4 regions of the Glutamicibacter sp. FBE19 genome follow, and region 4 is predicted to be linked to each of the others. Evidence: riboswitches for the same ligand, from Rfam matches in the RefSeq annotation. Region 4 holds a riboswitch; each other region holds the start of a gene.
What was found. Region 4 has a riboswitch for thiamine pyrophosphate ahead of H6F58_RS14160 (ECF transporter S component). Riboswitches for the same ligand answer to the same signal wherever they lie in the genome.

Region 1 (7,262 bases), on a different contig from region 4:
GGAACTGTCGACTTCAGCGGACTAGTCCGCAAGCTGACTCCAGGCGATGAGCCGGTAGATGAAGTCCAGTCTCGCGAGGCCCAAGCAAAGATCGTCGATATCATCGCGAATATCGTCTTCGCCCTGATCCTTCTGGTTGTTGCCATATCTGCACTGCAGGTCCTGGGAATCGCGGCCATTTCGCAGCCTGCTGAGCAAATGCTTCAGCTGGTCTTCACCGCCATCCCACAGGTCATCATGGCACTGGTGCTGTTGGCAGTTGGCTTCCTGATTGCAAAGTTTGTTGGACAGCTGCTGGAGTCTACCCTCCACGGTGTAAGCACTGATCGCGTCGTTGCCGGCTGGGGCGTTGTTCCAGAAGGCAAGAGCGCATCGGGCATCATTGCCGGCATCGTGAAGATTGCTATCGTGCTGTTCTTCGGCGTGATGGCAGCACAGATGCTGAACTTCCCGGCTATCACCAATATCCTCAATGAGATTCTGGAACTGGGTGGCAAGATCCTCTTCGGTGCAGCAATCGTTGCCGCAGGCTTCGTCGTCGCTAACGTGATCGGCAAGTTCATGGGCGACACCACTGCGTCGAAGATTATCCGCTACACGGCCATTGCGCTGTTCGTTGCAATGGGCCTGAAATACATGGGCATTGCGGACTCGATCATCAACATGGCCTTCGGCGCAATTGTCATCGGCGCAGCCCTGGCAGCGGCCCTGGCCTTCGGGCTTGGCGGCCGCGAAGCAGCAGCTCGCACCCTGAACAAGATCGATACCGACAAGCTGAGCTCCAACGGCCCGGATTCGGCACCACCGGCACCGCCGGCGTCGCCAGGCATATAAACATCCCGAACAGAACCTAAGGGGACGTCAGGAGCGTCGCGGAATCCACCGAGGATTCCGCGGCGTTTCTGTGTCTGGGCCCAGCCCTAGGGCAGGCGAAGTGGCAGCGGAGCTACAGCGCCGGGCAAATCAGTTCTTAGCCGGGCGTAGGTGTAGACGTCGATGCGTTCACCATCGACGAGGAATTTGCCCCGCTCGGTTCCTTCACGCAGAAAACCATTGTTCTCGGCCACGCTGCGTGAACCGGGATTATTGGCCCGCAGGCCAAGCTCCAAGCGGTAGAAATCAAGATCATCAAAAAGATAATTCGCCAGTGTGGCAACTGCCCTCGTAGTGAGCGAACGACCGCGATACTCCTTATGCATCCAGTACCAAATCCAAGCATTGGCATTTGAATGATCCAGCGTCCCGCAAACAAGCCCGATCAACCGGTCATTGGCAGTGATCGCCAACGGGAATTGGCTTTGTTCGCCGTTCAACAGGGCATCTACGTAGGCCCGTGCTTTTGCCGGCGTATCGGCATCGCCTTGGCGCCGCATATCCGGATGGGAAATGAACGCCTCGTATACGGAGCCCGCGTCCAACGCGCTGAGCTGCCTCACGCTGAATTCCTCGGCAACGCCTGTTGCCCGGACGCTGCCAGGCCCTGCAGGCTTGCTTCCGCCGTGGCCTGTGAGCGTGCCTTGGTGAAACAGCATCTGCCACTTGCCTTGCTCGCGGAACCATAATGAGCTGCGAAGTGCCGGGCGATGGCCGCTGGCCTTCCAGCGCAATTGGATGAGGTTTTCTGATAGTCGGATGGCCAAGGGCTTGCTAAAGCGCAACCGCTCAGCGGAAGGATCTTCAGTGGCCAGCAATTCCATGACTTGATCCCTGTCGTACGTTCTTCCGCTTGCGCCGATTTCGAAGAAGTTCTCATGCAGGATTTCGCCAAGCAATTTTCGGTTGCCACGCAGCGAGGCACTGAGAAGCTGCTGTTCCAGACCGGCAACCGCTCTGAATAGTTGAGAATCGACGGGCAATTCTGAGGGATATTCCTGTTGCGCCATGCCGGTAAGTACATCACAAAAGATGACGGAACTAAGTCAACTGCAGTTCGCTTTTCAGGGCTGCCTCATGCTTATAATCGCAAATACTCCGCGGGAGCCTGAAACCGACCAGGCTGAGAGGGCACTGAGCCGACCGCTACACCTGATGCGGGTCATGCCGCCGTAGGAAGGAAGCGTGCCACTGTGCATGTCAACATTGTTGGCTCCGGAATCATCGGCCTAGCCACCGCATTCGAGCTCAGTTCACGCGGCCACACCATCACCATCATCGACCCGGCACCTGGCCAGGGCGCCAGCTACGCAGCGGCCGGGATGCTGGCCCCAGCTGCCGAAACCGTCTGGGGCCAAGGCCCCCTGCACCAGTTGCTGTCCGCATCCAGCGCCCGCTACCCCCAGTTCGTTGATCGCCTGGAAGCGGCCACGGGCGTGCGTCCCGACTACCTGCAAAGCTCAACCCTGGTCGTCGCGGCAGAACCTGCCGACCGCGAAGCGCTCCACGATCTCGTGGAGCTGCAGAGCTCATTGGGATTGTCCGCCGAAAAACTGCTGCCGAGCCAAGCCAGGTCCTTGGAACCAGCCTTGGCCAGCAATATTTCCGGGGCGGTGCTCTGCGCTGAGGACCACCAGATCGATCCCCGTTCCGTCGTGCGCATCCTGCTCCAGCACTTCCACAATGACCTGGTCCATGAGCAGGCCGAAGAGCTGATCACCGAAGGATCACGCACCAGCGCCGTTCGCACGGCCACAGGAAAAGTTTTCGCAGCCGATCAAACCATTATCGCCACCGCGCTGGGCACGGTGAAGGGGCTGGGCAAGCTGCCATTGCGCCCGGTGCACGGCGACATCCTGCGGATTCAAAGCCCGCCAGGCCCCGCCCTGCTGACCAGGATTATTCGAGGCATTGTCCACCGGCAGAACGTGTATCTGGTTCCGCGCAAGGACGGCAGCCTCGTGCTCGGCGCCAGCGTTCGGGAAGACCAGAACCCGGAAGTCAATGTGGGCGCCATGTACAACTTGCTCGACAACGCCCGCAGGCTTGTCCCGGGAATTATCGACTGCTCGCTGAACGAAGTCATCGCAAGGCCAAGGCCGGCAACCGCCGATGACCGCCCGCTGATCGGGCGCATTGACCCGGGGCTGGTGCTCTCCACTGGCTATTCGCGCCATGGGGTGCTGCTCAGCCCCTTGGGATCCGAACTGACTGCGGATCTCGCTGAAAACAACAAAAGAAATCCACTGTTGAATGACGTTGATCCGCAACGTTTTCCAACACTTTCCGCAACCGCCGCACTGGAGGCCCTCGGATGACATCGATCAACATCATTTTTAATTCCCAGCAAGTTCAGCTGGAGGCCGGTACCAGCCTGCGCGAATTCATCAGCGCGCAAATCGGCAAGGAACTCGACGCAGATTCAAAAGCAGTCGACGGCAGCAAGCTGGGGGTGGCCGCGGCCGTGAACGGCGCAGTCGTTCCCCGCAGCAGCTGGAACAGCAAAGCTCTTGAAGACGGGCACAGCATAGAACTCGTTACGGCAGCCCAGGGAGGCTAAGCATGGAATCGCAAGAATTCACCGAGCTGGATCTCAACAACGATCCTTTTGTCGTCGCCGGGCGCACCCTTTCCTCGCGGCTTATCCTGGGCACCGGAGGGGCCACCTCATTAACCACGCTGGATAGCGCGCTCACCATTTCTGGCACGGAATTGACCACCGTTGCCATCCGCCATTTCTCTGCTGCCGGGGCAGGCAATGTCTATGAGCTGCTCCAGCGCAACAACGTCATTCCTTTGCCTAATACCGCAGGGTGTTTCACCGCCCGTGATGCGGTACTGACCGCGCAGCTGGCCCGTGAAGCGCTGGAAACGGACTGGATCAAACTTGAAGTGATTGCCGACGAGCACACCTTGCTGCCAGATCCGCTGGAACTGTACTCGGCAACCGAGCAGCTTGTGGCCGATGGATTCCAGGTCTTCGCCTACACCAATGATGACCCTGCACTGGCGCAGCGGCTCCAGGATGCCGGCGTGGCAGCTATCATGCCTGCTGGCGCTCCGATCGGTTCAGGTCTGGGAATTTTGAACCCGCACAATATTTCCACCATTGTTTCCCGTGCCAATGTTCCGGTGATCCTGGATGCCGGGGTGGGAACAGCCTCCGACGCGGCGCTGGCCATGGAACTAGGCTGCGATGCCGTGCTGCTGGCCAGCGCAGTGACTCGCGCGCATAACGCTCCGCTGATGGCCGCGGCCATGAGGGACGCTGTGCGAGCTGGCCGCGCGGCCCGTTTGGCCGGCAGGATTCCACGACGCGATACCGCACTTGCTTCCTCGCCCGCACAGGGAATGATGCAAACCTTGGTCGGGGAATTCTAATGCTGCGCCAACCGCTCTGCGAACCTGCTTCAGGGATCGATCCGGGGCAGCTGGCCCGCTATTCACGGCATCTGACCCTGCCCGGGGTAGGCGAAGAGGGCCAACGGCGCATCATCAACGCCAAGGTCCTGATTATTGGCGCCGGGGGACTGGGCAGTCCCATCGCCAGTTATCTGATTGCCGCCGGAGTAGGCCGGATCGGCGTACTCGATGATGACTCGATAGAGCTGTCGAACTTGCAGCGCCAGATCATGCATCGCGAATCCGATGTCGGCCGGCCAAAAGTCGATTCCGTGCAGAGGCTGGCCGCCGAACACAACAGCACTGTCGTCATTGACCCGCTCAACCAGCGGCTCAGCGAAGACAACGCCCTGGAGCTTTTCGCCGCCTACGACCTTGTCATTGATGGCAGCGACAACTTCTCCACGAGATACCTCGCCTCCGACGCTGCCGAAATCACCGGGACCCCGCTGGTGTGGGGCACGCTCTTCCAGTTTTCGGGCCAGGTATCGGTTTTTGACCCGCGAACCGGCCCGATGCTGCGGGATATCTTCCCGGAAATCCCGGATGCTGATTCGGTTCCGAGCTGCTCCGAAGGCGGTGTCTTCGGAGCACTATGCGGAGTGGTGGGTTCGGTAATGAGCACCGAAGCGCTCAAGCTGATTACAGGTATTGGCCTCACGCTCAGCGGCAAGCTCTGGCTCTACGATGCCTTGGCTGCCAGTGTCCGGTCCTTGGAATTTGTCGCCGACCCGCAGCGCGAGCGAGTCGTCCAGCTGGGCCAGTACCAGCCGGTGGCTTGCGCCGTTGAAGAACCTTGCGCCAGCCTGGGCGTGCATGAGCTGGCTGCCATGCAACGGGACAACGAGGTGCTCGTCGTTGATGTGCGCGAGTCGTGGGAGCGTGACATCATCGCGATTCCCCACAGCATTCATGTGCCATTGGACCGATTGCTGGCCGGAGAGCATGCGCTAATACCACGCGATGCCGGCATCATCGTGATGGTTTGCAAGAGCGGTGTCCGCTCCCGAAAGGCCGCCAGCCATATGTCGCGGCAACAGACGGGAACCGGCACGGTTTACAGCCTGGATGGCGGGACAGTGCAGTGGTTCGCAGAAATCGAGGGGCAGGAAATCGCCTACTAGCCGGAGGCTGGGCTGGCAAGGATTTGTGCACTGGCATAATGGCTTCATGACCCTTTCAGCCGCACTCGAATTCCGCGAACTAGCTAGTCAAGACGAGCAGCAGGCCATCGACGCCCATTGGGCCATGCTGGACGACGATTTCGAATTCTTGCCGACGTGGTCTGCTGATGAGCTGTGGGAGGACTACACCTACCGGATGAGCGCAGGACGCCGCGGCGAGCATATCCCTCAGGGCTGGGTGCGCTCGGCGCTCTTTGGCGCTTTCGATGACGGCGAACTGGTAGGGCGTGTCTCGGTGAGATACGAGCTTAACGATTTCTTGCTTCAAAATGGCGGGCACATCGGCTACGGAGTTCTTTCCGAGCACCGCCGCCGTGGGTTGGCAACTGCGCTTTGCCAGTTTGGCCTGCGCGAAGTCCAGGAGGCGGGCGTGTCGAGCGCGCTGGTTACCTGCGAGGGCACGAATCTCGGTTCCATCGCGACGATACTAAAGTGCGGGGGAGTTCCAGACTCGCAGGTTCCCTACCTGGAAGCAGCCGACGGATCCAAGACCCTGCGCTACTGGATTTCCACCCAATCCACCCCATGATTTTCCGCGACTTTACGTGAAATTCTTGTATGTTCTGACACAGAGCGCCGGAGTATTTGCTGGAACAGCGTAAACTTGTTTGTTGGGTCGACTTTGGCCCCGACTCCTTAGACCCAAAATCCTCGAGCGGAAGTGAGCCTTCACGCATGTCAGCTAACACCATTAGTCGCGACGAACTTCGCAATGTAGCCATCGTTGCACACGTTGACCACGGCAAGACCACCCTGGTCAACGCAATGCTCCAGCAGACCGGCGCATTCGACAGCCATGGTGAAACCGAAGATCGCGTGATGGACTCCGGCGAGCTGGAACGCGAGAAGGGCATCACCATTCTTGCCAAGAACACCACCGTGTTCTACAACGGCCCAGCTGCTGACGGCAAGAACATGACCATCAACGTCATCGACACCCCGGGTCACGCTGACTTCGGTGGCGAGGTCGAGCGCGGCCTGTCCATGGTGGACGGCGTGGTTCTGCTCGTTGATGCTTCTGAAGGCCCACTGCCACAGACCCGCTTCGTGCTGCGCAAGGCCCTGAGCGCCAACCTGCCAGTCATCATCGTGGTCAACAAGACCGACCGCCCGGACTCCCGCATCGATGGCGTCATCTCGGACTCCATGGACCTGCTGCTGGGCCTGGCATCGGACCTGGCTGATGAAGCTCCAGACCTGGATCTGGACGCCATCTTGAATGTCCCTGTGGTCTTCGCATCGGGCAAGGCCGGTTACGCTTCGATGAACCAGCCAGCTGATGGCACCTTGCCAGACAATGAAGATCTCGAGCCGCTGTTCGAGACCATCATCAAGCACGTTCCTGCTCCGACCTACGAAGAGGGCGAAGTTCTGCAGGCACACGTCACCAACCTTGACGCATCGCCATTCCTCGGCCGTCTGGCCCTGCTGCGCATGATCAACGGAACCCTGCGCAAGGGCCAGCAGGTTAACTGGGCCCGCCAGGACGGCACCATGAAGCAGGTGAAGATCACCGAGCTTCTGGCTACCAAGGGTCTGCAGCGTGTTCCAGCTGAAGAAGCTGGACCAGGCGAGATCGTCGCAGTGGCCGGTATCGAGGACATCATGATTGGTGAAACCCTCACCGACTTGGAGAACCCAAAGCCGCTGCCACTGATCACCGTTGATCCACCAGCAATTTCGATGACCATCGGTATCAACACCTCGCCACTTGCTGGCAAGGTCAAGGGCGCCAAGGTCACCGCACGCCAGGTCAAGGACCGCCTTGACAAGGAACTGATCGGTAACGTTTCGCTGAACATC
Region 2 (7,262 bases), on a different contig from region 4:
GCGCGAGCGCAGCGAAGTTGAGCGCGTCCTGTACCCGGGCTTCGAGGACCACCCGGGCCACGAGATTGCCAAGAAGCAGATGAGCGGCTTTGGCGGCATGGTGTCGGTTCAGTTCAAGGGCGGCGAAGCAGCGGCCCGCAAGATTGCCGAAAGCACCAGGTTGTTCACCCTGGCTGAGTCCTTGGGCGGCATCGAGTCGCTGATGAACTACCCATCGGAAATGACGCACGCTTCGGTCAAGGGCACCGAGCTGGCAGTACCAGTGAACCTGCTGCGCCTGTCGGTGGGCATCGAGGATCCAGCGGATCTCATCGAAGACCTGGATAAGGCCTTCACCAACCTCTAGGCTGCACAAATCAAGGACGCGGGGTTCAGTTCAGAACTGATCCCCGCGTCCTTGATCGTTTCCGCGGTGAGGTGGCTGGCGCTACCGTCGGGTTTTTGCCGGCTTGGGCGAGACAATCTTGAAGTAGCGATTGCTGCTGGGCGTCCACATCAAGGCCACGCTGAACATGATGATGGCAGCGAGCAGGGAATAGCGTCCGAAACGCAGAAGCAGCGGCAGGGCCGTGATCACGCCGAGCCAGGTCAAATTGGCGCGGGCAGAGCGCTCGCCGATGAATAGCCGGTATCCGAGCACTGCGCAGGCACAGCCTGCCACGGCAAAAAACAAGGCCAAGGCAACGGCGCCAAAGTTCAGCGATGCCGTGTCGCTGTGCTCATAAATCAGGAAGCCTCCAAAGCCAAGGAACAGCACTCCGGCAAGGAACCAGAGCACCTGGGCGATGAGCAGGCCACCGGGGACGGGCTCGTCCGGGCGTCGCGCCAATAGAGGATTTTTCACACCTATAACACTACGTGCTTTGTCGCGGTGCCCGATCTCACACGGGCTGAGCACTGACAATTACAGGGGTTACACGTTAGTGTTAAGTGTTCGCGAACATCAGGGTATCCCTCTCGCATCCAGCCCAATTTTTGAGGCCGGAGCCTTCTCGTGTTGTATTTTCCGCAAAGTGTGTGCGGGTCTTTATGTCATAGGGGAGCGCTTGGTGAGCGTGACTTGTATCTGACTGTGCAGCCTATACGTCGTTTCTTTGGGGACGGCCAAGGCCCATCCCCAACGAATGAGGTAATTCTTCGTGTCTTCTGACATGCCCGTAAACACTGACGACAACCAGACCCCAGAAGAGCCAACCGTGCTCTTCTCCGAACTTGGTCTGGATGCCCGCGTGCTTGCCTCGCTTGCCGACCTTGGCTACGAAAAGCCATCGCCAATTCAGGCAGCAACCATTCCACTGCTTCTCGAAGGCCGCGACGTTGTCGGCCTGGCTCAGACCGGTACCGGTAAGACCGCTGCTTTCGCACTTCCTGCCCTGTCCCGCATGGCAGAACTGGCTGACACCAATGGTCCAGCCAAGACCCCGCAGATCCTGGTTCTGGCTCCAACCCGCGAGCTGGCCCTCCAGGTCGCCGAAGCCTTCACTTCCTACGCCAAGTACCTGCCGAACTTCACCGTTCTGCCAGTGTACGGTGGCTCGCCATACGGCCCGCAGCTCAACGGCCTGCGCCGTGGAGCACAGGTAGTCGTCGGTACCCCGGGTCGCGTTATCGACCACATCAACAAGGGTTCCCTGGACCTGTCGAACCTGCAGTACGTCGTACTGGATGAGGCCGACGAAATGCTGCGCATGGGCTTCGCCGAAGAGGTCGACAAGATCTTGGAAGCCACCCCTGAGGACAAGCAGGTTGCCCTGTTCTCGGCAACCATGCCACGCACCATCCGCCGTATCGCTTCGGAATACCTGCGCAACCCGCAGGAAGTTGCCGTGAAGTCCAAGCAGTCCACCGGCACCAACATCACCCAGCGTTACCTGCAGGTCATGGGTGCCCACAAGCTGGACGCCATGACCCGCATCCTCGAATCCGAGGAATTCGACGGTGTCATCACCTTCGTTCGCACCAAGATGGCTACCGAGGACTTGGCTGACAAGCTGAAGGCCCGCGGCTTCACCGCTGCAGCCATCAACGGCGACATCCCTCAGCAGCAGCGTGAGCGCACCGTTGAGAACCTGCGCTCGGGCAAGATCGATATCCTGGTTGCTACCGACGTTGCAGCTCGTGGTTTGGACGTGGAGCGCATCTCCCACGTCATCAACTTCGACATCCCGCATGACACCGAGTCCTACGTGCACCGCATTGGCCGTACCGGCCGTGCCGGCCGCTCAGGCGACGCGATCCTGTTCATGACCCCGCGCGAGAAGTACTTGCTGCGTGCCATCGAAAAGGCTACCCGCCAGCCGGTGACCCAGATGCAGCTGCCTTCCCTGGACTCGGTCAACGACCGCCGCATCCAGAAGTTCACCGATCGCATCGACAAGACCATCAGCGGCCAGGATCTGACCACCTTCCGCGAAATCGTCGAGAAGTTCGCTGCTGATCACGAAGATCTCGATCAGCTGGAAATCGCTGCCGCTCTGGCCTTAATGGCCCAGGGTGGACGCCCGCTGTTGATGACCGAACCGGTGATTCCTGCTTCGAAGAAGGCCCGCATGGATCGCGATCGCCCAGAGCGTGGCGACCGTGGCGATCGCGGAGAGCGCGGCCCACGTGCCCGCAAGACCGCTGCCGAAGGCAACGCCATGTACCGTTTGGCCATCGGCCGCCGCAACCGCGTGCAGCCAGGCTCGATCGTTGGCGCTTTGGCTAACGAAGGCGGCTTCAACTCCTCCGAAATCGGTGGCATTGAGATCCGTTCGGACCACACCTTGGTTGAGTTGCCAGCAGAGCTGAGCAAGGACCAGTGGCGTGCACTGTCCAAGACCCGCATTGGCGGCGAGCTGATCAGCATGGAGCTGGATTCCGGCCGCAAGCCACGTGGCGATGACGAAGGCGACCGCGGTGGATTCCGTGGTGGACGCGGCGGTGGCGACCGTGGTGGATTCCGTGGTGGACGCGGCGGCGGCTTCAATGACCGTCGTGGTGGCGGCGAAAAGCGCTTCGGTGGCCGTGGCGGCAAGGATCGCTTCAGCGATTCGGGTCGCAGCGGTGGACGTCGCGACTACTAAGCCAGCACTCGCTGCAGCTTATTAGCTAGCACAGCATAATGCCCCTGGATCAAGCCGAAAGGCTTGATCCAGGGGCATCATCGTTTCCAGAACAACAGGGGCCGCAGCACCAGCTCTACGGGGCGGTACTGCCTACCGGAATCTCATCGCCGAGATAGACTTTTCCGCCGCTTTCTACGAACTCCCGGCTCTTCTGCGCCATGCCGGCCAACGCAGCTTGCGCTTCCGCTGAGCCGTACTCGTCGCGAATGTCCTGGGAGATGCGCATGGAGCAGAACTTCGGGCCGCACATCGAGCAGAAGTGGGCTGTCTTGGCAGGTTCCGCAGGCAACGTCTCATCATGGAATTCCTGCGCTGTGACCGGGTCCAAGCTCAGGGAGAACTGGTCGTTCCAGCGGAACTCGAAGCGCGCCTTGCTCAGTGCATCATCGCGGGCGGTGGCCCCAGGATGCCCCTTGGCCAGATCTGCGGCATGCGCTGCAATCTTGTAGGTAATCACACCGGTTTTCACGTCATCGCGATTAGGCAATCCCAGATGTTCCTTGGGTGTGACATAGCAGAGCATGGCGGTGCCATAGCGGGCGATTTCGGTGGCGCCAATGGCGCTGGTGATGTGATCGTAGCCGGGTGCGACATCGGTGACCAACGGGCCTAGCGTATAGAAGGGCGCGCCGTCGCACAGTTCCTGTTGGCGTTCCACGTTCTCGCGGACCATGTGGAACGGGATGTGCCCCGGTCCTTCCACCATTACCTGAACATCGTACTTCCACGCGCGCTTGGTCAATTCGGCAAGGGTATCAAGTTCAGCGAATTGGGCCGCATCATTGGCGTCGGCAATGGATCCCGGGCGCAGCCCGTCGCCCAATGAGAAGGCCACGTCGTACTGCGCAAAGATTTCACACAACTCGTCAAAGTGCGTGTAGAGGAAATTCTCCTGGTGATGAGCCAGACACCATCCGGCCATGATGGATCCGCCGCGCGAAACGATCCCGGTGACGCGGTTGGCTGTCAGCGGGACATAGCGCAAGAGCACGCCGGCATGGATGGTCATATAGTCCACGCCCTGCTCGCATTGCTCAATAACGGTGTCCCGGAAAATTTCCCAGGTCAGTGCGTTCGCTTCGCCATTGACCTTTTCCAGGGCCTGGTAGATCGGCACGGTGCCGATGGGGACCGGCGAATTTCGAATGATCCATTCGCGGGTGGTGTGGATGTCATCGCCGGTCGAAAGGTCCATGACAGTGTCTGCACCCCATTTGGTGGCCCACTGCAATTTGGAGACTTCTTCGGCGATGGAGCTGGTCACTGCTGAATTGCCGATATTCGCATTGATCTTTACGAGAAACGCCTTGCCGATGATCATCGGTTCGGATTCAGGATGGTTGATATTCGAGGGGATGATCGCTCGTCCGGCGGCAAGCTCGCTGCGCACCAGCTCTACATCGCATTCTTCGCGCAATGCTACATAGCGCATTTCCGGGGTGATGACTCCCGCACGAGCGTAGTGCATTTGAGTCACTGCTGCCCCGTCTACGGCCTTGAGCGGCGGAGCGGAACGTCCAGCCCACTCATCGCTGGCAGTACCGCGGCGGACCGCTGAACGCCCATCGTCATGCAGGTTCCGCTCGCGTCCCGCATAGCGCTGCACGTCTCCACGCTCAAGAATCCAGGATTCCCGAAACGGCTTCAGTCCCTGCGTTGGTTCACTTCCCGGACCGCTGGTGCGATACACAACCACCGGCTCGTTGGGCTGGCCATTAGGGGAGTCCGCAAGCTGGATCTGCGTAACCGGAACTGAAATCCCATCGGCTTCGCGGAACGCGAGAGAGTGGGCGGAATGCTGTTCAAATTGTTCCATTGAGAAACTCACTTCCTTCGCCGGCATTACCCGGACAGGTTCAACGGTCGCGGACAGCTGCAGTCCGATCTCAGCCCTTGCCATGGGGCTCCCGTGTGGTCGCAGATGACACTAGCACGAAAATTTCTATCGGAGGCAAATGGGCCACACGGTGACGATCGGCCAGCGAAATGTTTTGTGCGAAGCGAGGATGAAATCCTGGCCATATTCGGTCCAGAATAAAAGTTCTGGGTAAACGAAAAGAGAGACAATCTGCAATCAGATTGTCTCTCTTATTTCGAGCCCCCTGCCGGAATCGATCCGGCGACCTCGTTCTTACCAAGAACGCGCTCTACCACTGAGCTAAGGGGGCAACGAGTAAATACTCTACACAGGTTTCTGACGTTTGCAAAATCCTGAATGAATTTGTAGCTGAGGTCACAAGCGTACTACTCAAGTCCGGAATGCGGACGGCGGGTCACTGCCTGCAGAAGTTTTCCGGGCGCCAGTATCCGATCAGGGAAAAAGTCTATTGGCGCCACATGGAGCATCGATGAAATCTGGTTCTTCTGGCCGCATTTGGGGAGTTCTTGGGACTCGCCTATTCGTATCCGGAGCCCTTGCAACATTCCTGCTGCGTTCGACGGGTACTGGGCTTGCTTGCCATGAAAATTAGAAGTGTTGCAAAGGTGCGCATAATTGCAGGCTGATCACCAAATTCCCCTCAGTGAGCATCGTCACCAAAGCACTTTTGTGCCACTGGTTGTGCCGCGCAAGTGCCAAAATTGCCAATAATCAATTCTGACTAGTAGTTATTCGCCTGAGCGGTATCGAATTAGAGGGTTGAGCGCCGATTTTTGTTTGTGCGGGAATCCGTGTAGAGTATTTACTCGTTGCCCCCTTAGCTCAGTGGTAGAGCGCGTTCTTGGTAAGAACGAGGTCGCCGGATCGATTCCGGCAGGGGGCTCTGAGTGAGAAGCTTTCTTGGCTTCTACTGGATTGCTTCTCACTTGTGGCGGCGTAGCTCAGCTGGTTAGAGCGCACGACTCATAATCGTGAGGTCCCGGGATCGAGTCCCGGCGCCGCTACAGATTTTGCCCCGAAATCCCCGGATTTCGGGGCTTTTTCGTTTCTGAAAATATCGGTAGCGAACAAGGCCTCCGAGCGCAACAATCTTTCGCTCGGAGGCCTTGCTCTGTTTTTTTGGACTAGCGCTACTGGGTAGCGCCCTTGTCGCGGTGGTCCTTGCCCGTTGAAGCTTCCTTGGCAAGCATGAGCAGTCCTTGTATTACCTCCGCGTCTACTTCTTGCCCGTTAGCGTTTTCGTCGTTGGCATCGTGGCCATGAACCTCGGTATGCAGTCGCTGCATCTGCATATCAAGCTTGGTGGCTACGGCTGCGGCTTCGGCAAGTTCTGAAGCCAAATAGGCAGGGACTTCGCCTTCGTACTTGTAAAAGATCTTGTGTTCCAGGCTGGCCCAGAAGTCTTGGGCGATAGTGCGGATCTGCAGCTCAACAATGACATTCACCGGTCCGTCCGAGAGGAAGACCGGGATTTCAACGATGGCATGCACGCTCTTGTAACCGCTTGGCTTTGGATTCTTGATGTAATCCTTGATCTGGATGACTCGAATGTCATTTTGCGCGGTCAAGGTATTGAGCACCTTGTAGATGTCCTTCACAAAGCTGCAGGTGATTCGGACACCGGCGATGTCGCTGATGTTCTCCCTGATGGCTGAGAGGGAAGGATGGATATTCCTCTGGCTCACCTTGCGCATGATGCTTTCCGGAGTTTTTACCCGGGAGGTAATGTGCTCGATGGGATTGTACTTGTGCAGGTAGAGGAACTCTTCACGAAGAATCGAGACTTTGGTCAGAACTTCGTCGACGGCAAACTGGTATTCCATCATGAATCGCTGGAACTGTAGCCGGAATGCCTGGGTCATTTCTTGTAGTTCGCCTGAACTCAGGTTTGCCGTAGAAGGCAGCGGGATAACGCCGCCGTTGTCTTCTGGGTTTGGAGTGGAAATCCTAAATCACCTCTGCAGGTTGGGGCGATGTCAACAGACACGAACGCTCTATAGTTTTAGCGTAGGTCATCCATCTAAGAATTGGGCCAGAAGAAGTCGTGAATCTATCGGGTGGACGTGGAGCGTTAGGCAACTGAGGTGCGGTCATGATTGAAGAACGGAAGCTTCCGGCCTACGCTGCAGGCGCTATCGACGTTCCGTTCGTTATCGGGTTTTTTCAAGAGCGCGTTGACGTCGACACTTGCTGGCCGTCGCATTCCCACCCAACACACGAGCTGCTATGGAATCAGCGTGGCGCTTCCACAGTGAGCGTCGGCCCGCGAATGTGGA
Region 3 (7,262 bases), on a different contig from region 4:
AACGTTGGCAGGACGCGGGAATTGATGGGCTGAACATCATGAACCATGTACTGCCAGGCTCCTACGACAATTTCATTGAAGGGGTCATTCCTGAATTGCGCCGCCGTGGCCTGGCACAGAGCGCATACGACCAGGGAAGCCTGCGCCAAAAGGTCTTTGGCCGCGGTGACTACCTGCCTGGAAATCATCCTGCCGCCAAGTTCCGCGGCGCTTTTTCGGAATTGAGCGCAGCCAATACCGAGGCTGCGGTGCAGCTGCAGAGCTAAAGATGCGGTTCGGCAGGGCGGTGGAAGCCAATGGCCTCCATCGCCCTGCCCGCTTTAGCCGAAGGGACCATCTCGTCGCCATACCGAGTAAGGTGTCGAGCATGGAGAACAGCCACGTCAATGATCCGCAGGTAATCCGCCGGCTTCTGGGCACCCCAGCCCGATGGGCGGTCGTTGGCCTGACCAACAATCCATCCCGGGTGGCTCCATCCATTGCCCGTTTCCTGCGGGACGAATTATCCATGCAGATCGTCCCGGTTTCGCTGGATGCCCAGAACGTGATGGGGGAGCAGGGGTATGCGCGACTTGCCGATATTCCCTGTCCCATTGACGTGGTTGATTGCTTTGTGAACTCGTCGAAGGTAGGCAGCATTATTGATCAGGCCATTAGCATTGGGGCCAAAGCCGTCTGGATGCAACTGGGCGTCATCGATCACGAGGCAGCGCAACGGGCCAAGGACGCCGGGCTGGACGTAGTGATGAATACCTGTCCGAAAATTGAGTACCCTTTTCGGTAGCGGAGGCGGGAATGAAAAACGAAAATAGCCAAGAAGCACTGGAACAACAGTGGGCGCAGTTGTGCCTGGGCATGCCATGCTCCTTCGCCGACTATCCCTTCGGGCCCGAGAGCACCGTCTTCAAGGTTTCGGGCAAGGACAAAAGCAAGGCAAAGATGTTCGGCCTATTGATGAACGTGCGCGGGGAGCTGGTGCTTAACCTGAAATGCGAGCCGGCTCTGGCCGATCAGCAGCGCAGTGAGCACCCGGAAATCACTCCGGGCTATCACATGAATAAAAAGCATTGGAATTCCATCCGCGCTGGTCTTGATCCGGAATTGCTGCAGGAACTGATTGAGGATTCCTACGATCTTGTGGTTGACGGCATGCCACGACGGGATAAGGAATACATTCGATTGCAAGACACCATCAGCCAATCGGTCCTAGACTAGAACCATGTACTTCATCGTTGTTAAATATCAGGTAAAGCCAGAAAACACCGAGAATTTCATGGACCACGTTGCAGAGTTCACCCAGGCCACCCGCGCCGAAGAAGGTAACCTCTGGTTCGACTGGTCCGTGAGCGTGGAAGACCCCAACGAGTTCGTTCTTGTCGAGGCCTTCCGCGACGACGAGGCAGCTTCTGCCCACGTTAACTCCGCACACTTCGCAGCAGGCATTGAATCCATGCGCCCGCTGCTGATTTCCACCCCAAAGATCGTCTCGCGCAAGGTCGAGGGCGAAGGTTGGGACTCCATGGGCGAGCTAGTGATCGACTAGTTTTTACGGCAAATAAGGGAAGGAACCGCGAGATCATTCTCGCGGTTCCTTCCCTTATTTCGTACCGTCGGTTTAGCGTCCGGCCTTGTTGCCGAAGCGGCGAATCAACAGCAAGACGATGCCCACGAGGACAACGATGCCTGCGGCAATGCCGACCCAGCTGGCGCTGAATCCGGTGTCGGCCAGGTCTTGGCTATCCTGCTGCTTCGAGTCATCCGAGGAATCTTCTTCGGAATCCGAAGTTGGCTCAGCGCTCGGATCCGAATCAGTGGTCGGTGCTGGCGATTCAGTTTCAGAGTTATCGTCTTCGGTTGGCGAAGGAGTAGGTTGCGGGTCATCGCTTGGCGAAGGAGTTGGCTCCTGGGCCTGGGCAACGACGGCGAAGTCCACGGCGATATCTTCGTGCTGCACCTGCGAGACCACTAGCTGGTAGTCGCCTGGCTCCACGGAGCTGCCAACTGGGAGCTGGAACGCAGTGGTTCCCGAAGCATCAGCTGCCGGAATATCAGCGACCTTGGTGGCACCCTCAAATGCGGAAGCCGAAATCTGGGCTCCTTCTTCCAAGTCCGATACCGTGACGTTCACGGTTTCGCCAGCCTTCACTTCGGTGGCATCCAGGACAACGGTGGCCCAATCAGTGCCGGCGAGCACTGCTCGGCCCAGCGGAGATGGGGATACCACGTCATGGGCCTTGAAGAAGTTCACGGTCGCGTCCAGATCAACCTGGCCCGAATCGGCGTGGTCGGTGCCTTCAGCGAAGGCGGTGAAGTTATCGCCACCGGTAGCCAGGAACGCGTTGGCAGCAACGCGAAAGGTTGCCGACTCGTCCAATGGTTCACCGTTGAAGGTGATCTTTTGGATGTGCTCGCCCGCAGGTGCATCCTCGATGTAGGTGTATGCCAGTCCCTCTGAAATGCCGAGGTGCAGCTTGTTGCGCTCCGAGCCTTCAGGCTGCCATTGCTGTTCCAGTGCCTCACGGATTTGCGCGCCTGTCAGATTGAAGGTGATCAGGGTATTGGCAAAAGGCTGAACTTCTGCCGCCTCTTGATAGGTCACCGTGCCGTCTTCGCCATAGAGCAGGTCCGAGCGCAGGCCTCCGGGGTTCATGAAGGCAATCTGTGCTGGCTCACCGGCAAAATCGTCATTAGAAGTAGCCCACAGGTGTACGTCGGCTACGGTGTTGCCCAAGGCGGATTCAACACCGCGGTCTTCACCTGGCACGTCACCGCCGCGCAGGATATCTTCCGAGATTTCACCGACTTTTACGCTGCCAACAACTTCAGCTTCTTTTTCGGCTTCGGCAACGATCTTTGCAACGGCTGGATTCGCTTCGTAGTTAGCGGTCCAGTCGCCGTCTGCAGATTTGCTAGCGAGTGGCAAGCGGGTGCTGGAAGACTGCAGGACCTCACCGGTGGCTGGGTCAACGTCGAGGCTGACTTTGCCTAGCGTGGTGCCGTACTGGTGCGATTGGATGACTGGACGCTCGCCGTCAGGACCGGCAATGTCGCAGTTGTAGGAAGAGTGGGTGTGACCCGAGAAAATAGCGTCGATCTCGCCACTGGCCTCGCGGATCAAGTCCCCGTAGGACGTGGCTTCACCAGCGACGGCAGCACAGTCGGTATTGGCCGAGCCGTTGTGGGTCAGCAACACGATAACGTCCGCTTCTCCGTTCGCCTCGTCACCGTCGCTGAGCTGCTTGGCTACGCGATTAGCCGCCTCGACTTCACTGCCAAAGTCCAAACCGGAGATTCCGCTAGGGGAGACCAGCGATGGAACATCCTCGGTGACGGTGCCAATGAATCCTACGGAGAGTCCACCGGCTTCACGAATTGCATATTCTTTGAGTGCTGGGGTTTTGGTGCCGGCTTGGTAAACGTTGGCGCCCAGTGCAAAATCCTCGCCGGACTGGCCGGTGGCTGCAGCAAAGCGCTCGGTGACTCGCGTGGCCAGGTCTTCAAAGCCCTTGTCGAACTCGTGATTGCCCACGACGGAAACATCCAGCCCGGCTGCACCCAGCGCATCAATGGTTGGAGCATCCTCCTGGGACGCGGAAGCAAAGGTCGAAGCCCCGATATTGTCGCCGGCCGATACGAACAACGTGTTTTCATTCTCGGCGCGCAGCTGGTCCACAGCTCCGGCGAGCACTGCAGCGCCGGCAGAGTCCCGATCGGCAGCGATGCGGCCGTGGAAGTCATTAATGCCAACTAGATCCAGGGTTACAGGATCAGCTGCTGGGGAAGCAGTGCTGATTGATTCCTCGGTGGGCATTGCCTGCGCCATGGCTGTTCCTGTGGCCATGAGCGAGAGGGTGGCCAAGGAGGCGAAACCGAGTTTTCTCATCTGCGCGAATGCAGACATGGGTACTCCTAAAAGTGACGGGTGTGACAAGACTTATGTCTATCGCATCTAGGTGAACCTGTCGATGCCTGCGGGTTAAATTGCTGTGCAGGGCCATGAGAACTAGCGGTTAAATAGTCGAAGCAACGCACCAGCCTGTGGTTGATACGTTGCTTCGAAAAAACTTGATGCGGCTAGAGCCGTCGGTTGTGGCGTGATTTGGTTGCTGTGACCGAGGAAGCTCCTACGATGGCACCGAGCATGAGCATGGCAGCCGCGATGAAGAAGACTGTGGACAGGATCCAGCAAGCCATGGCTGTGTCTCGATGCGCGGCGTTCAGGGCAAAACCAAAAAGGCACACGCTGGCAAGCAGCAAGAGCGCTCCCGACAACCGTGTCTTCATCATTGACCTTTGCAGCAGAAAATTTTGCCAACAATCACCACACATAATGACTATTGGCTTGAGTAATATCCATACTGTCACAAATCCATCGATTTGACGATAGCCCTTAAGGAGGATCTTTCACTGCGACTTTAGGCTAACTACACGCAAGCCTTCAGGATGCGTTCGATGGCATCGTGTTCGCCCTTGGTCATCCAAGCCCCATATTTCGCTTTGACCTGAGTCTGGCGTGAGACGTATTCGCAGCGGAAACTCTTGTTGGGAGGAAGCCATGTTGCGGCATCCTTGTCGCCTTTAGCCGCGTTCGTCGGCCCGTCCGAGGCCATGAGGTTTAGCGGGTCATTGGCGAATTCGAAACGAGCTTCCTGGTCCCAGCGCTGGGCGCCCTTTTGCCAGGCATCCGACAGCGCGACAACGTGGTCGATCTGAACTGCGGTGCTGGTTTTCTGGCCCCGAACAAAATTGATGGTGGTGTTGGTATACGGGTCGTGGAAAGTTCCGCTGAGCACTACGCAAGGCTTCGACGCAGATTTGTATTTCACGTGTTCCAAGTCGCGAGCCAGGATGTCATTGCGGGCATCGCAACCGTTGCGGTCCGGATCCTTCCAACCCTTGCTGAACTTTTCCCGTTCATAGCCAGTCTTGGGGGCACGGCCCTTGACGTCGATATCCGCGAGCAACTCAAGCGAGTCAGCATAGCTGGCGCGTTGCTCCGCGCTGTTGTGGGTAGTGTCAGCCTGCGCGTCGGGAACTCGATACTGCTCGATGGAATCAAGAGTTGAGCATCCAGTGAGGGCAAGGGATGAAGCGATGAGTGCAAATGAGATTGCGCGGCGCAGCAGCTGCATGCGGAAGTACGACTCCTAGGAAAGCGACAGTTGGCAAGGGGGACAGGCCCTTAGGAAACTATATGAAGCGGGGTGGACCATTTAGCTGCGTCCATGCCGTGTTTTAGTGTGAGATCGGTGTGAACCAGTTCTAGCGATCATGTCGAGACCTGCTGGCTATCGAGTTTCTGTTCCTCGATATGCATTGGTCAACTCGGTTTCCGACCTCAAGGCCGATTTATCTGTATCTTGTCGGGAAAGCAGCGAAGTGGTGGCATGGGTTTCCTTGCGTTGCGCAAATCCCGCTGCCGAATGGAGCCGGGAAATCACGGTTCCAGATGGCGCTCAACCCCGGGTTGCCCAAGAACCGAGTGCTGATACGCGCGGGATTCATGAAGTAATGTTCTACAGCTAAGCCGTGCGTGTGCTACTAATGGGAGCAGTGACACGGGGTGCCGCAGGGCGGCTGAGAGAACACCCGTTGAACCTGATCCAGTTAGTACTGGCGAAGGGAATGTCCTGGATTCTGCGTATGTGTGCACCCGAAGTGCTTGAACCGTCCGCGTCTTTGGTCAAAAATCCATTCGCCAACAGACGCCGTCAAGGAGTTCAAACAAGATGAGCACGGACACCCAATCACCAGCAACCCCCATTGCCCTTCCACTTGAAGAGCAGGTCATTCTTGTCACCGGCGGAGCTCGAGGGCTCGGTGCCGCCATCAGCAAGGCCTTCCTTGCAGCTGGCGCGAAAGTCGTCATCAATTACAACTCTTCGGAACAAGCAGCCAATGATCTCGTCGCGCTCTACCCGAATGATGCAGTAGCCATTCAGGCTGATGTTCGCAACGAATCTGCGCTCAAGTCGATGGTGGCTGAAGCCGAAGATCATTTTGGACAGCCGGTGACAACTCTGGTGAACAATGCCTTGGTGGATTTCTCCTTTAATGGCGACGCCCGCTCCACCGCCGAAGCGATTTCCGCCGCAGAGCTCAGTGCCCAGTTCGCCGGATCGGTGCTGGCTCCCGTAGCTGCCATCCAGGCTGTACTGCCGGGAATGCGGCAAACAGGATTTGGCCGCATCATCAATATCGGCACCAACCTATTCCAGCACCCGGTGGTTCCGTACCACGACTACACCGCCACTAAAGCTGCGCTGCTGTCCCTGACCCGTACCTTCGCTGATGATCTTGGGCCAGAAGGAATCAACGTCAACATGGTTTCTGGAGGGCTCCTGCGCACCACCGACGCCTCGGCTGCGACCCCCGAGGCAGTATTCGACCTGATCGCCTCGGGAACGCCATTGCGTCGAGTCACCACGCCAGCGGAACTGGCCGATACCGTCCTGTTCTTCGCTTCCCCGCTATCTCGTGGGGTTACAGGTCAGAACCTTATCGTGGATGGCGGGCTGGTGAAGGGATGAGCCAGAAGAAACAGGTACATTTGAATCTGTTCCTCTATGGAACCGGGCATCACCAAGCGGCCTGGCGTGCCGAGGACTCGGCGGCCGAAGAGCTTCCCGATACCCAGTACTACATCAAGCTGGCCCAGCTGGCTGAGAAGGGGCTGTTGGACGCGGTGTTCTTCGCCGATGGCCAAGCGGTGTCAGCCTCAGCTGCGCAGGCCGGTCCCACCTGGTTCTTTGAGCCGGTGACGCTGTTGTCGGCGATCAGCCAATGCACCACGAATATCGGACTGGTCTGCACCATCTCGGCCAGCTTCTACTCTCCTTTCCACGCGGCACGCATGCTGGGCAGCTTGCAGCATTTGTCCAACGGGCGCGCCGGGATCAACGTGGTGACGAGCATGTGGGATACCGAAGCGCAGAACCATTCGCTCACCGAGCTGCCTGCGCACGCGCAGCGATATGGCAGAGCCGCAGAATTCATTGACGTCTTGCGCAAGTTGTGGGGATCATATCCGCATCAAGCAGTCCAAATTGACCGTGGCGGAAATTTCACCGATACGCGATTGCTTCAAGAAATCAATCACGAAGGCGAGCACTTCTCGGTGCGAGGTCCCTTGAATATGCCCAACTCAGTTCATGGCGAGCCTGTCATGTTCCAAGCAGGCTCCTCGCCAGCTGGCCGTGAACTGGCAGCAGCACACGCTGAAGCGATCTACTCGGTAGCAGCCGATCACCAGATGGCATCCG
Region 4 (7,262 bases):
GAAAGGGTGAAGGGATTGGCTTCGGCCAGATGCTGCAATCCCAAACGCTGCAGCAGCGACTCGACCAGGGCATCAACCTGCTGCGGTTCATACTTCAGCTCATGGCCGCCGCTTGCCTTGGCCCGCAGCGGCGCAAATGCCAATTCTTCGCGCACGCTCTGGGTGACGAATTGGTGTTCGGGTTCCTGGAACACCGACCCTATCCGGCCGATCAGGGCTCCTGCCCGCCAGCTGAACGGTGTTTTCCCCAGGCCGTTGGCTAGCGCGTCGGAAGCCTGCAGGGCTCCCTGTGCTGGTTCCAGCAAACCGCCCAAGGTCAGTGCCAAGGTGGATTTCCCGGCGCCATTCTCCCCGCGGATAACCGTCGCCGTTCCGGCGCTCACCGCCAGATCCACCGCTTGGGTCCGGGGCGCTTGCCCGCTGCGGGCGCTGACCAGCTCGGCGGCTTCCAGAAGCAGCGCTCCGGGCCGGGGGCTGGCCGGTTGGACCTGTGGCGAATAGCCTGGCACCCACACCCCGGCTTCCGAAAGCTCTGCACGCAGGCTTTCATCGTCAATGAGCCGTTGCGGGTCCAGGTCGTGGGCGACACCTCCGCCTGGTTCGAGGACGATCACTCGATCCATATGTTCTGCCCACGCATCCAGCCGGTGCTCGACCACGATCAGCGTGGCGCCACTGAGCTGGGCGGCGTTGAGCACCGCATCGCGCAATGGCCCGATGCCTTCCGGGTCGACGTTGGCGGTGGGTTCATCAAGCAGCATCAGCCCCGGCTGCATGGCCAGGATTCCGGCCAGGGCCAGGCGCTGCTTTTGCCCGCCGGACAGTTCCTGGGTGCGGTGGTCCATGGGCAGCATGCCCAGCCCCACCGCGTCCAGGGCCTCGGGAATTCTCTGGCGGATGATGGCCGGATCCACCGCCAGGTTTTCGGCGCCAAAGGCCACATCGTCGGCGACCCGGCTTTGCACCACCTGGGTCTCCGGGTCCTGCTGCATCAGCCCCACCGGGTGTTCCCGGGCGAAGGCGTCCGACCCGTCGATGAGCAATTGACCGGCGATCTGCTCGGCCCCATCGACTTCCAGCAGTCCCGCCAGGGCATGGAGCAAGGTTGACTTTCCTGCCCCGGACGGGCCGATCAGCAGCACCTTTTCGCCGGAGTTGATCTGCACGTCAAATGCCGAGATGGCAGGTTGCGAGCGTTCCGGGTGCTGCCAGCAAAAACCTCGAGCAATGATCTCGATGCCTCGCCGAGTTTGTGCCGTGGCACCGGTGTTAGCCACCGAACTCATTTTGCGGCCAGTTTTCCGGATTCAAGGTGTGCCCGGCGGCTGGCCAAAGCGCTCAACGCGCCGGTCTTGGCCAGGCCGCGGGTTGCCAGCCAGGACAGCAGGCCTGCAACAATCAGCCCGGAGACACCGGTAGCGATCACGTGGAACAGCTTCAGCGCCGGGGTGTATTCAACGTAGTAGGCCATGATGTAGGCCTCGGAAATACCGGCGAAAAGTCCAGAGAAGAGCCCGGCAAGCAATGCCACGCCCAAGTTCCACTTGCGGTAGCGGAACGCGGCAAAGACCACTTCAGCACCCAGGCCCTGGACCAGGCCGGACAGCAGCACGGTCAGGCCATAATGCGAACCGAGCAGCGCTTCGACCACCGCTGCCAGCAGCTCGCAATACAGGGCCGCGCCGGGCTTGCGGATAATCAGCGCGCCAAGCACTGCGGGGAAGAGCCAAACGCCGGTGAGCAGCGCTGCCGCGGGCGGGAAGGCCGCAAAGGCCAGCGAGAACAGCCCGTAGCCTGCGCTCCAGGCCCAGAAGATGACGCCCGAGGCGACTGCGATAACCGATGCGGTGACGATGTCTACGACGCGCCAGCCAGAACGCTGGTTTGCTGCTGATTGATTCATTGGTGGTCCTCCTATATCAAGGAGGGGAGATGTACGGATCCAGGGCACAATGCTCCCGGTCCGCATCCGAGATGCTCGACTTCCTTCGCCGGTACTAGCCGGAGCAGGTTCGAGGGTCTGCGATCTATCGCACTCTCAGCGTCTTGCGACTCCAGTTTCGAAGTCTGACGCTCCCCTGTCGGAAAATTACTGCCCACCTACCATACCGCAGGTATGCTGGGCAGAGGAACGATAAGTCACGACGTTGAAGCGAGGGCAAAATGAATACAGTGCAGAAACTTGCCACCACGGGCATTTCCATTGGCGCCGGTTTTGTCGGCAGCAAGCTGGTTGACCAGCTGTGGAAGGGTTTCACCGGAAACAAGGCACCCCGCAAGGGCAGTGAAGAAGCCGCCGAGGCTTCGCTGCGCCAGGCTCTAGGATTTGCGATCTTCTCGGCCATCGTGGCAGCCACCATCCAGGTGCTGGCAGACCGCGGTAGCAACAAGGTAGTCGCACGCTTTAGCAAGTAGCACATGAAGCACGGGCATCCCGCCGTCGGCGGGATGCCCGTGCTTTGTTGTCCTAGTCTTCAGATTTTCCCGTTGCACCCGAGGTTGCATCGAAGGTTCCGGTAGGCGGGGCACTGCTGGTCTTGTCCACAATCTGCTTGAGCTCATCGGCATAGAGCGAGTCCTTGGCAGCGTGCTTGGTGCGGTAGCCGGAGCGCCCGATCATATGGGCCGAAACCGGTGCGGTCAACAACTGCATCCCCCATGCCAGGAAGAGCACGGGAACCACAGCCCAGCTGCGCAGATGAATCGCCAGCCCGGTGAAGATCAGCAAGAACCCGAGGACCTGGGGCTTGGTTGCGGCATGCATGCGGGTGAGCATGTCGGGAAAGGTCAGCAGGCCAATACCGGCAATCAGCGACATGAGGCAACCGGCAATCAGCAGTACCGCCACGAGAATATCCACGAACATCTCCATCAGGCATTCCTCTGGTCAGAAACGTAGCGCGAGACGGTGACCGAACCGATGAAGCCCAACGTGCAAGCGGCAATGACGAAGAGCAGGTAGTCGGAGTGCCGGTTGTAGACCATCTCCAGGCACAGGGCCACGGAGATGATCAGCAGCATCACGTCCAGTGCCAGGACGCGGTCGAGAATCGAGGGGCCCTTGGCCACGCGGATTACACAGGCAACGGTGGCCAAGCCCAGCATGATGCCGCAAATCCACATCACGATTTCCATCATTTTTTGCCCTTCATTCGCATCAGGTTCGGTCCGCATTCGTGCTTGATCGCGTCGAACTCATCCCGGCTGCCGATGGCCATGATCATCCGGCGTTCAATGTCGCGCACGGCTTCGCGGGCACGGTCCATATCCTGCCTTGATTCGATATTGATGTAGTGCAAGTACAGCGTTGAGGAACTGCGGTCCACGTCAATGACGAAGGATCCCGGGATCAGGGTCAGCACATGGCCAACCGTTGTGACGATCAGATCCGAGTCGGTGCGCAGGGGCACCGCAATGACGCCGCTGCGGGTCTTCTTCCCCCGGAAGATGGCCAGTCGGGCCACTTCGAAGCTGGCCACGAACACCTGGCCGACAAACCAGATGAATAGCTGCAGGCAGTACCAAACGTTCATGCGTCCCGAAAGCACCACCGGAGGCAACGGAAAGAGCGTGACGATGACCAGCGCGATAATCACACCGAAGATCAGGTTCGCCGGCGAGAAATCCTGCCACAGTGCGCACCACACAAAAATCAGCAGGGCCAGCAGCGGCCATTCCTGCTTGAGTGTCGCCCGGTGGCGCACGCCTGCGGTATCCAGCGCATCATCAATACGCTGGTCACCGGGTTTCAAGTTTTTAGTCGGCATCATCCCTCCAATCAGAATGGCAAGATCGCGTTGATGTATGCGTCGCGGGCAATGAGCTCCGCGGCGACCCGTTCACAGAATTCAAAAATCGGCCCGGCAAAAATAGTCAGGGCAATACCCGCTGCCACCAGCGACCCGGTGGCATAGCGCATGCCCCAGGGCAGGGACGCAGCTTCCAATTCCCGGGCCAGCTTCAGGCCCAGGCCGGGGTTCTGCGCTCCACCAGCGGCGGTTTCGGCCGCCACCTGGGCTGCTTCATCCACCAGTTCCTGGTTCGGCACCTCGGCATCGGCGGCGCGACGCCAGAAGATGCGGGCCCAGACACGAATGATCGCCAGCAGCGTCAGCAGGCTGGTCAGCAGGCCGGCGCCCACCACCACCCAGGTCAGCGGGTCGGCATCCTGCACGGCGGCATGGAGCAGCCCGAACTTGCCCAGGAAACCGGAGAACGGAGGAATGCCGCCGAGGTTGATCGCCGGAATGAAGAAGAGCAGGGACAGGGCCGGGGAAAGCTTGGCCAACGAGCCCAGCTTGGTGACATTCGAGCTTCCGGCACGGCGTTCTATCAGGCCAGCGACCATGAACAGCGAGGTCTGGACGATGATGTGGTGGCCCACGTAGTAGATGGTCGCCGCAATGGCCAGCGGTCCCCCGACAGCCACGCCGAAAATCAGGTATCCGATGTGGCTAGTGAGGGTGAAGGAGAGCATGCGCTTGAAGTCCGTCTGCGCCAGCGCACCTAGAATACCGATCACCATGGTCAGCGCCGCCACCACCAGCAGCCCGGCGTTCACAGCGCCACCCGGGAAAATCAGTGTTTCGGTGCGCACGATTGCGTAGACGCCCACCTTGGTCAGCAAGCCGGCGAACACCGCGGTCACCGGTGCCGGTGCCGTCGGGTAGGAGTCCGGAAGCCACAGGGACAGCGGGAACACTGCCGCTTTAATGCCGAAGGCAATCAGCAGCAGCACATGCAAGATCAATTGCGGGCCCTGGTCCAGTTCGGGCAGCTTCACGGCCAGGTCGGCCATATTCACCGTGCCGGTCGCCGCATAGGTCATGGCGATGGCCATCAGGAAGATCACCGAGGACACCACCGAAACCACCACGTAGGTGGTACCGGCGCGGATGCGTTCGGCAGTTCCACCCAGGGTCAGCAGCACGTAGCTGGCGGTCAGCAGGATTTCGAACCCGACGTACAGGTTGAACAGGTCGGCGGCCAGGAAGGCGTTGGACACTCCGGCGAGCAGGATCAGGTAGGCCGGATGGAAGACCGACACCGGGCCGGGCTCATCGCCGTCGGCCAGGCCCTGGCTGGTGGCGAAGAAGAGCACGGCCAGCGAGACCAGGGTGGAAATCAGCAGCATGAAGGAGCTGAAGCCATCGACCATCAGCGCGATGCCAAAGGGCGACTCCCAGCCGCCGATGTGGATGGCGTAGCTTTCGCCTCCCCATACCGCGGCGAGCATGCCCGCTTCCAGCACGAGGGTCAAGCAGAGGATCCCGATGGTGATCAGGCGCTGGGTGCGCACCTGCCGCCGTGCCAAGAACGCCGCCCCGGCACCGATAATCGGCAAGACCACGGCCAGGGGTGCTAGATCCAGAAAATTCACTCTTCCCCCTCGCGCACTGGGCGGCCCTCTTCGTCAACGAATTCGGTCGTATCCTCTGCCACCGGCGAGTCTTCCTCTTCGTCGTATGCGGTCTTCTGCGAGACCTTGATATCTTCGGTGTCATCGGCCAGTTCATCGGCGCTGGTCAACGTCCAGGAACGGTAGATCATGGCCAGCAGGAAGGCGGTGACTGCGAAGGTGATCACGATGGCCGTGAGGATCAGGGCTTGCGGCAACGGATCCGAATACTCCTCGGCAGCCAATCCGGATTGGAACAGCGGTGCCACTCCGCGCCGGCCGCCGCTGGTGAGGATCAGCAGGTTGATGCCGTTGCCCAGCAGCATGATGCCCAGCAGCACGCGGGTCAGCGTGCGTTCAAGGACCAGATAGAATCCGGCCGCCAGCAGCACCCCGGTAATCACGAGGAAGGTGATGTTCACACTCATCGTCCAACTCCTGTCCGTGATGCTTCAACAAAGTCGTGGCGATCCACCGGGCTGCGTCCTTCGGAGAGCGAATCGATCTCGCTGCCCAGCGAACGCAAGACATCCTGCACCAGGCCCAGCACCACCAGGTAGACGCCGATATCGAAGATGGTTGAGGTGACAAACTTGTGGTCGCCGAAGAACCAGAATTCCATGGCGTAGGTGGTGAAAATTTCATCGCCCATCAGCAGCGGCACAATTCCGGACAGCCCGGCCAGCGCGATACCGCCACCGATCAGCATGCCCGGGGCGATCCGCATGGACTCGGAGAGCTCGATGCGTCCTCCGGCCAGGTAGCGGATGGTTAATGCCAGCCCTGCGATCAGCCCTCCGGCAAAACCGCCACCTGGCGTATTGTGCCCGGTGAGCAACGTGTAGACCGAGAGGATCAGCACCGAGTGGAACATCAGGCGGGTGACCACTTCAAAAATGATGGAGCGCCGTTCGGCGACCAGGGTGCTTCCTGCCATCAGCCAGTCCTGGTTGCCGCTGGAGGCGAAACGCCTGGCAATGCGCAGTTCCACTTCCTTGGAGTCCTTGCCGCCCATGGCTTCGGAGCCCGAATCGATGCTTCCCGGGGCCACCTCGTGGGCACGCACCCGGTTGCCGAAGCTGCGTCCTGCGAAGATCAGCGACGCCACGCCGGTGGCAGCTGCCGCCAGCACGGTGATTTCACCGAAGGTGTCCCACACGCGCATATCCACCAGGGCAACGTTCACAATGTTCTTGCCGTAGCCCTGGTTGTAGGCCAATTCCGGCCAGGCCAGCGAGATGCTGGCTTCTTGGCGGGCGCCCATCATGGCGATGGCAATGTAAATGACCATCACTGCCAAGGCAATCGCCATCAGGGCGCGGCCCCACTTGATCCGGACCACACCGCCCCACAAGCGCTTGGGCAGGGCGCGCAGGGCGAGCACGAAGGAAACCAGCACGATGGTTTCGACCAGCAGCTGGGTCAGTGCCAGATCCGGTGCCCCCTGCAGCGCAAAAATTGCCACCATGCCATAGCCGGTAACCGAGACCATCAGCACCGCCATGAAGCGCTTCGGGGCGATGATTGCCACCACGGCGCCGGCGATAATAATCGCGCCGATCAGCAGCTGGGCAGGATGATCGGCAACAATCCAGTTCTGTGGCCATGGCGTAGACACGGTCAGGGCGATGCCCAGCGGAAGCACCAGCACTACGCCCAGGATCACTCCCAGGTAGAAGGACAGCGAACCACGCTGGGTGCGACCGGTGATCCAAATCGCCGCCATGTCCAAGGCGTTCACCGACATGCGGTAGATTTCTTCGGCCGAGACCGTCATCCGGCGCAGCGGTGCCCCGGTATCGGTTCGCCGGCGGATCCAGTAGAAGGCCAGGCCCAAGCTCGCCGACAGCGCGCTCAGCCCGAG

Region 1: linked by a shared signal. The riboswitch ahead of thiO (glycine oxidase ThiO) and the one ahead of H6F58_RS14160 (ECF transporter S component) in region 4 are both predicted to bind thiamine pyrophosphate.
Region 2: linked by a shared signal. The riboswitch ahead of thiC (phosphomethylpyrimidine synthase ThiC) and the one ahead of H6F58_RS14160 (ECF transporter S component) in region 4 are both predicted to bind thiamine pyrophosphate.
Region 3: linked by a shared signal. The riboswitch ahead of H6F58_RS09180 (3-oxoacyl-ACP reductase) and the one ahead of H6F58_RS14160 (ECF transporter S component) in region 4 are both predicted to bind thiamine pyrophosphate.

Annotation. Positions count from the first base shown of each region.
Region 1 covers NZ_JACKQN010000008.1:60,240-67,501, reverse strand. Annotated here, with positions in the region: gene H6F58_RS13065 (mechanosensitive ion channel) at 1-834, shown strand, start outside; gene H6F58_RS13060 (GNAT family N-acetyltransferase) at 921-1,883, opposite strand; TPP riboswitch at 1,964-2,069, shown strand; gene thiO (glycine oxidase ThiO) at 2,067-3,191, shown strand; gene thiS (sulfur carrier protein ThiS) at 3,188-3,433, shown strand; gene H6F58_RS13045 (thiazole synthase) at 3,436-4,254, shown strand; gene H6F58_RS13040 (ThiF family adenylyltransferase) at 4,254-5,399, shown strand; gene H6F58_RS13035 (GNAT family N-acetyltransferase) at 5,446-5,988, shown strand; gene typA (translational GTPase TypA) at 6,135-7,262, shown strand, end outside.
Region 2 covers NZ_JACKQN010000011.1:81,506-88,767, reverse strand. Annotated here, with positions in the region: gene H6F58_RS15640 (cystathionine gamma-synthase) at 1-346, shown strand, start outside; gene H6F58_RS15635 (hypothetical protein) at 428-844, opposite strand; gene H6F58_RS15630 (DEAD/DEAH box helicase) at 1,152-3,065, shown strand; gene thiC (phosphomethylpyrimidine synthase ThiC) at 3,181-4,923, opposite strand; TPP riboswitch at 4,919-5,028, opposite strand; tRNA gene H6F58_RS15620 (tRNA-Thr) at 5,204-5,275, opposite strand; tRNA gene H6F58_RS15615 (tRNA-Thr) at 5,798-5,869, shown strand; tRNA gene H6F58_RS15610 (tRNA-Met) at 5,917-5,990, shown strand; gene H6F58_RS15605 (GTP pyrophosphokinase family protein) at 6,117-6,848, opposite strand; gene H6F58_RS15600 (AraC family transcriptional regulator) at 7,079-7,262, shown strand, end outside.
Region 3 covers NZ_JACKQN010000004.1:212,553-219,814, reverse strand. Annotated here, with positions in the region: gene H6F58_RS09215 (NtaA/DmoA family FMN-dependent monooxygenase) at 1-266, shown strand, start outside; gene H6F58_RS09210 (CoA-binding protein) at 368-784, shown strand; gene H6F58_RS09205 (MmcQ/YjbR family DNA-binding protein) at 796-1,215, shown strand; gene H6F58_RS09200 (putative quinol monooxygenase) at 1,220-1,543, shown strand; gene H6F58_RS09195 (bifunctional UDP-sugar hydrolase/5'-nucleotidase) at 1,616-3,901, opposite strand; gene H6F58_RS09190 (hypothetical protein) at 4,075-4,287, opposite strand; gene H6F58_RS09185 (HNH endonuclease family protein) at 4,425-5,132, opposite strand; TPP riboswitch at 5,550-5,643, shown strand; gene H6F58_RS09180 (3-oxoacyl-ACP reductase) at 5,730-6,530, shown strand; gene H6F58_RS09175 (NtaA/DmoA family FMN-dependent monooxygenase) at 6,527-7,262, shown strand, end outside.
Region 4 covers NZ_JACKQN010000009.1:117,529-124,790, reverse strand. Annotated here, with positions in the region: gene H6F58_RS14165 (ATP-binding cassette domain-containing protein) at 1-1,286, opposite strand, end outside; gene H6F58_RS14160 (ECF transporter S component) at 1,283-1,903, opposite strand; TPP riboswitch at 1,967-2,090, opposite strand; gene H6F58_RS14155 (DUF4235 domain-containing protein) at 2,164-2,415, shown strand; gene mnhG (monovalent cation/H(+) antiporter subunit G) at 2,468-2,872, opposite strand; gene H6F58_RS14145 (monovalent cation/H+ antiporter complex subunit F) at 2,872-3,138, opposite strand; gene H6F58_RS14140 (Na+/H+ antiporter subunit E) at 3,135-3,767, opposite strand; gene H6F58_RS14135 (Na+/H+ antiporter subunit D) at 3,779-5,380, opposite strand; gene H6F58_RS14130 (Na(+)/H(+) antiporter subunit C) at 5,377-5,826, opposite strand; gene H6F58_RS14125 (Na+/H+ antiporter subunit A) at 5,823-7,262, opposite strand, start outside.